2 regions of the Saccharothrix isguenensis genome follow, and region 2 is predicted to be linked to the other one. Evidence: predicted binding sites of a transcription regulator. Region 2 holds the regulator's gene; the other holds the start of a gene.
The links. The regulator HspR, encoded in region 2, represses chaperone genes until heat shock. The targets are predictions, from matches to a motif close to ANNTTGAGTNNNNNNNACTCAANNT.
Positions count from the first base shown of each region.

Region 1: the regulator HspR is predicted to act here: its motif matches at 1,499-1,523, upstream of lon (endopeptidase La).

Region 1 covers NZ_CP193626.1:6,612,273-6,615,676, reverse strand. The annotation lists gene lon (endopeptidase La) at 1-1,488, opposite strand, end outside; gene ACRAKI_RS29600 (hypothetical protein) at 1,616-2,104, shown strand; gene ACRAKI_RS29595 (SAM-dependent methyltransferase) at 2,209-3,009, shown strand; gene ACRAKI_RS29590 (cytochrome P450) at 3,016-3,252, opposite strand; gene ACRAKI_RS29585 (hypothetical protein) at 3,287-3,404, shown strand, end outside.
Region 2 covers NZ_CP193626.1:7,830,988-7,834,391, reverse strand. The annotation lists gene grpE (nucleotide exchange factor GrpE) at 1-91, shown strand, start outside; gene dnaJ (molecular chaperone DnaJ) at 110-1,285, shown strand; gene ACRAKI_RS35545 (heat shock protein transcriptional repressor HspR) at 1,282-1,710, shown strand; gene ACRAKI_RS35540 (alpha/beta fold hydrolase) at 2,017-2,376, shown strand; gene ACRAKI_RS35535 (FAD-binding oxidoreductase) at 2,588-3,404, opposite strand, start outside.

The DNA.
Region 1 (3,404 bases), 1.2 Mb from region 2:
CCGGTCCAGCAGCGGGCCGGGGATGGACTCCAGCACGTTGGCCGTGGCCAGGAACACCACGTCCGACAGGTCCAGCTCGACCTCCAGGTAGTGGTCGCGGAACGTGTGGTTCTGCGCCGGGTCGAGCACCTCCAGCAGCGCCGCGGTCGGGTCGCCCCGGTAGTCCGCGCCGACCTTGTCGATCTCGTCCAGCAGCACCACCGGGTTCATCGAACCGGCCTCGGAGATGGCCCGCACGATCCGGCCGGGCAGCGCGCCGACGTACGTGCGCCGGTGGCCGCGGATCTCCGCCTCGTCCCGCACACCGCCCAGCGCGACCCGGACGAACTCGCGGCCCATGGCCCGCGCGACCGACTCGCCGAGCGACGTCTTGCCCACGCCGGGCGGCCCGACCAGCGCGAGCACCGCGCCGGAACGCCGTCCGCCCACGACACCGAGGCCCCGGTCGGCCCGCCGGCGCCGCACCGCCAGGTACTCGGTGATGCGCTCCTTCACGTCGTCCAGGCCGGCGTGGTCGGCGTCCAGCACGGCCCGCGCGCCCGCGATGTCGTACGACTCCTCGGTGCGCTCGTTCCACGGCAGCTCCAGCACCGTGTCCAGCCACGTCCTGATCCAGCCGACCTCGGGCGACTGCTCGGACGTCCGCTCCAGCTTGTCGACCTCGGCCAGCGCCGCCTTGCGCACGTTCTCCGGCAGGTCCGCGCCCTCGACCCGGGCCCGGTAGTCCTGCTCCTCGGTGGCGGGCTTGCCGTCCAGCTCGGCCAGCTCCTTGCGGATCGCGGCCAGCTGCCGGCGCAGCAGGAACTCCCGCTGCTGGTTCTCCACACCCTCCTTGACGTCCTTGCGGATCGTCTCGGCCACGTCCAGCTCGGTCAGGTACTCGCGGCCCCACTCCAGCAGCTTCTCCAGCCGCTGCGTGACGTCGCTGGTCTCCAGCAGCCAGATTTTCCGGTCCTCGCCCAGGTACGAGGCGTACCCGGCGAGGTCGGCCAGCGCGGACGGGTCGTCCACCTGCTGCACCGAGTCGACCACCTGCCACGCGCCGCGCTGCTGGAGGATCGTGGTGACCAGCGCCCGGTACTCGCGGGCCAGCTCACGGGTGTGGTCGTCCGCCGGCGGCTCGTCCGCCACCGTCGCCTCCACCCACAGCGCCGCGCCCGGCCCGGTCGTGCCGGTGCCGATGCGGACCCGCTCCGTGCCGCGCACCACGGCCGCGCGCTCGCCGCCGGACAGCCGGCCGACCTGCTCGATCACGGCCAGCGTGCCGACCTTCGCGTACTTGCCGTCGAGCCGGGGCACCAGCAGCACCTGCGACCGACCGCCCGGGGTCCCACCTCCGGCCGCCTCACCGGCGGCCGTCGCGGCCTCGATCGCGGCGCGGGCCTCGGCGGTGGCGTCCGAGCCGCTGAGGCGGATCGGCACGACCATGCCCGGCAGCACGACCACGTCGTCCAGCGGCAGCACCGGCAGCGCCAACGTCTCGCCCATGATCCCTCCAAAGTTGAGTCTGCTTGGCTCAACCAAGGTGAGCGCGGGATTGTTTCCGGATGGTGTTCGCCCTGAGCGAGCACCCCCGTTCCGTTTCGGCCCCGTGCCGGATGTCAGCATTCGGCCCATGAAGAAGCGGTGGAGCGCGGTCGGCGTTCTGGTGGCGATGTTCTTGTCGACGGCGTGCACGGCCCAGGAGTCGTCGCCGCAGGCCGGGCCGGTCACGTCGACGATCGTCGAGCCGCGGGGCGACCACATGCTGTGCGATGACCACGTGGTGGTGTACTTCAAGACGGACGACGACATGCGCGCCGGTGTCGCCGCCCTGGCGTCCACGGACCGGCTCCGCGGCGTGTACACGCAGACCAAGGAAGAGGCTTTCGCCTTCTTCCAGGAGGCGTACGCCGAGCAGCCGGAGAAGGCGGAGCTCGCCAGGGTGGAGATCATGCCCGCGGTGGCGCAGGTGCTGCCGGAAGCGGGCGTGGACGTGACCGCGCTGGCCGCCGACTTCCGCACCCTGTACCCGGCGGCCACGAGGATCGAGCCGTTCGTCCCGCCGGCGGACGAGCCGGAGGTGGAGGAGTGCCCGGCGGACGGCTTGTGGCCACCCCGCTGACGTCCGCGCGGCCGTGAGCCGGGCACGGGAGTCCATTCGGTGGTTGCGCCGCGTGCGCGTCGCCGGAACGATCACGCAGTCGACTGACGAGGAGATGTGTGCGCATGGAGCAGGCGAGCTGGGTTCCGTCATCCGTGGACCTGGACCGGCCGAGCGCGGCCCGGATGTACGACTACTTCCTGGGCGGGTCGCACAACTTCGCGGTGGACCGCGAGGCGGCCAAGTCGGTCGAGCAGATCTTCCCCGGCATGTCCGGCGCGGCACGGGCCAACCGCTCGTTCCTCCGCCGCGCCGTGCGGTACCTGCTGTCCCAGGGCATCGACCAGTTCCTGGACCTCGGGTCGGGCATCCCGACCGTGGGCAACGTGCACGAGATCGCCCAGCAGTCCAACCCGGACGCGCGGGTCGTGTACGCCGACGTGGAACCCGTCGCGGTCGCCCACAGCACCGCGCTGCTCGCGGGCAACCCGCTCGCCACGGCCATCCAGGCCGACCTGCGCGACCCGGACTCCGTGCTGGGCAACGAACAAGTCCACGCGATGCTCGACTTCGACCGGCCCATCGGCCTGCTCATGGTCGCCGTGCTGCACTTCGTGCCGGACGCGGACGAGCCGCACCGGGCGATCGCCCGGTACCGCGACGCGCTGGCGCCCGGGAGCTTCGTGGCCATCTCGCACGGCAGCTGGGACGGCGTGTCGCAGGAGGAGCAGAAGAGCGGCGAGAAGGTGAACGCCATCTACCAGCGCACCGACAGCCCGCTGGTGCTGCGCTCGGGTGCCGAGGTCGCCGCCTTCTTCGCCGGGCTGGACGTCGTGGAACCCGGTGTCGTGCCGCTGTCGGACTGGCGGCGGGACTCGGAGGACGCCTTCATCAACGCGTACGCCGGGGTGGGGCGCAAGGCGTAGGGCCGCTCACCGGCGCACCGGAAGGGCCTCCAGCTCGCGGAACTTGACGCCGGGGCGGTGGCGCAGCTCGTCCGGGGGCACGGCGAGGCGCAGGTCGGGGAAGCGGCGCACCAGCGCTCCCAGCGCGACCCGCAGCTCCATCCGGGCCAGGTGCGCGCCGAAGCAGTGGTGCCGGCCGGGGCCGGACGACAGGTGCCGGCAGTCCTCGCGCGTCACGTCGAGCCGGTCGGCGTCGGGGAACACCGACGGGTCGTGGTTTGGCGTCCTCGACGGCGCCGTGGGTCCACGGCGCCGTCGACGGGCCGTTCCTGCACGTCGGTCCGACGTTCCTGCCGGGGCGGACGCCTACCTGCGCTACCAGCGCGCGCTGGCGGCCGCCGCCGCGGTGTCCGGCG
Region 2 (3,404 bases):
GCCCGCCGACCAGCCCGTCGACCAGTCGGCGGAGCAGGCCACCGAGAAGTCCGCCGAGAAGTCCGCCGAAGAGCAGCACCAGCAGGATTGACGAAGGGGGGCGGCGTCCGTGAGCGCTCGTGACTGGATCGAGAAGGACTTCTACCGCGAGCTGGGCGTCACCTCCGACGCCTCGGCCGACGACATCAAGAAGGCGTACCGGAAGTTGGCGCGGGAACTGCACCCCGACGCCAACCCCGGTGACGCCAAGGCAGAGGCGCGGTTCAAGGCGGTGTCCGAGGCGTACGGCGTGCTCTCGGACACCGCGAAGCGCAAGCAGTACGACGAGGCCCGCCGCCTCTTCTCCGGAGGCGGCGGGTTCCCCGGCGGGTTCGGCACCGGTGGCGGCGGCGGGTTCGACGTCGGCGACCTGTTCGGCCGTCAGGGCGCGCAGCAGCCCGGCGGCATGGGCGGGCTCGGCGACCTGCTAGGCGGCCTGTTCAACCGCCGGGCCGGTGCGGCCGGGTCGCCGGCCAGACCGCGGCGCGGCGAGGACGTCGAGACCGACGTGCGGATCGACTTCACCGAAGCCGTCAAGGGCGCGACCGTGCCCATGCGCCTGTCCAGCCCGGCGGCCTGCGGCACGTGCTCCGGTTCCGGCGCACGTCCCGGCACGACGCCGCGGACCTGCGGGAACTGCGCCGGCGCCGGTCTGGTGACCCGCAGCCAGGGCGCGTTCGCGTTCTCCGAGCCGTGCACCGACTGCCGGGGCACCGGGCGGATCGTGGACGACCCGTGCCCCGAGTGCGGCGGCGACGGCGTGAGCACGAAGAGCCGCACGCTGACCATCCGCATCCCGCCGGGCGTGGACGACGGCCAGCGGATCCGGCTGGCCGGGCAGGGTGAGCCAGGGCGCAACAACGGGCCCAACGGCGACCTGTTCGTGCGCGTGCACGTCAACCCGCACCCGCTGTTCGGGCGGTCGGGCAACGACCTGACCCTCACCGTGCCGGTCACGTTCCCCGAGTTGGCGCTCGGCACGACGTTGACCGTGCCCACGCTGGAGGGCAAGGTGACTTTGAAGGTGCCCGCGGGCACGGCCAGTGGCCGGGTGCTGCGGGCCAAGGGCAAGGGCATCGCCAAGCGCGACGGCCAGGTCGGCGACCTGCTCATCACGCTGAACGTGGCGGTGCCGAACAACATGGACGCCGAAGCGAGGGAGGCGTTGGAGAGCTACGCGTCGGCGACGGCGAAGCACGACCCGCGCGCCGAGCTCAACGCCCTGTTGGAGAAGAGGTCGGTGTGAGCTTCCCGTTCCCGCCCGGCACCGACGAGGACACCCCGTTCTTCGTCATCTCCGTGGCGGCCCAGTTGTCCGGGCTGCACGCCCAGACCCTCCGGTCCTACGACCGGCTGGGTCTGGTGTCGCCGGGCCGCACTTCCGGCGGTGGGCGCCGGTACTCGATGCGCGACATCGTGCTGCTGCGGGAGGTGCAGCGCCTGTCCCAGGAGGAGGGCGTGAACCTGGCCGGCATCAAGCGGATCATCGAGCTGGAGAACGAGGTCGGCGCGCTGCGCGCCCGGGTGAACGAGCTGGCCGAGCAGCTCGCGTCCGCCATGGCCGCCGCCGAGCACGCCGCCGCCTCGGTCCACGCGTCGTACCGCCGTGACCTGGTCCCGGTGCGCCACGAGACGGCCCTGGTCGTCTGGAAGCCGAACTCCAAGCGCTGACCGGCGCTCCGAGCGCTGACCGCGGTGTCGCCCAATGGGGTGATCATGGCCGAGATATGTACGGAAACACTGTTCCCGTTACTCGGTTGAACCATGAGGAACCCCGCGACGCCGGACCCCGGCCAGACCGGGGCCCGTGGACTACGTCTTCGTGCACGGAACGACCCAGTCGCCGTCAGCCTGGCGCCCCGTCGAGGACCTGCTCCGCCGTCGAGGCCACCGCACGGTCGCCGTGGACCTGCCCACCGACCAGCCGGACTGCGCGCCGTCGACTACGCCGCGATCGCCCGTGCCCAGGCGGGCGACATGCCGGCCCCGGTCCCCGTCGGCCACTCCGGCGCCGGCCTGCTGATGCCCGCCATCGCCCGCGCCGCGTACTTCCTGTTCCACGACTGCGACCTGGCCGACGTGCGGGCAGGCCTGCAGTCCCTCCGCCTCTTCTACCCCGCCTCGGCGTACCGCGAGGTGCACGAGTTGCCGCGCCTCCCGTCGACCTACGTCCTGCCCCGCGACGACCGCACCCTCCGCCCGTCGTGGATGCGCCGTGCGGCGCGGGAACGGCTCGGGGTGGAGGCGATCGAGGTCGACGGCGGCCACTGCCCCCAGACCAGCAGGCCCGAGACGCTGGCGGCGGTGCTCGGCGCGGCGTGGTCGGGACCTGCCTGAGCCGGCACGCACGCACGACGGGGTCGCGCCTGGACCGGCGGCGCGGCCAGTCCGTCCCGTTGACCAGATCTCGACCAGGGCGGTCGCGCAGTCGGGCCCATCCCGCAGCCGGTCCGTCCCGCGACCGGCAACCCTCGCCGCCGGCGCAGTCCCACGACCGGACCGGTGCCGGGACCAGGCAGCCCACGACCGGACCGGTGCCGCGACCAGGTCAGTCCAGGGTGAAGGGGTCGTACTTGATCCGGTCCAGCGGCGTCCCGGCGACGAGCATCCGCGACACGGTCGCGCGGATCATCGACGGCGAGCCGCACACCAGCACGTCCCGTTCCTCCCACGCCCCGTAGCGCGTGACCACGTCGGCCAGCGTGCCCTGCTCGACACCGCGCGCACCCGGGTCCGACTCCAGCACCGGCACGACGGTCAGCCACGGGTTGGTCATGGCGAACCGCTGGAGGTTGTCCAAGTCGTACAGGTCCTCCCGCGTCCGCCCACCCATGAACAGGTGCACGCGCGGGTTGTCGCCCCACTGGGCCATCTCGTCGATGATCGCGTGCATCGGCGCCACACCGGTGCCGCCGGCGACCATCAGCACGTCCCGGCCGCTCTTGCGGTCGACGCTCAGGCGGCCCATCGGCGGCCCGATGCGCCACACGTCGCCGGGCTGCGTGTGCCCGACGACCGACCGGCTCACCCACCCGCCCTCGACCGACCGGATGTGGAACTCGATGATGCCGTCGTCGCGCGGCGCGTTGGCGGGCGAGTAGTACCGCCACAGCCGCGCGCGCTGCGGCGTCTCCACGCTCACGTACTGACCGGCCTGGTACCCGACCGGGTGATCGGGCTGCAGCCGCACCACGGCCAGGTCCCAGCTCACCCGCTGGTGCTCCAGCACGGTCGCGTGCCAGTAGGCGGGCCCGTCGTCCGCCGCCGCGGCCTCCTGCATCGCCCGCGCCATGATCGTGTACGCCTCGGCCCAGGCCATCTCGACCTGCGGCGTCCACGCCGGCCCGGCGAACTTCTTCACCGCG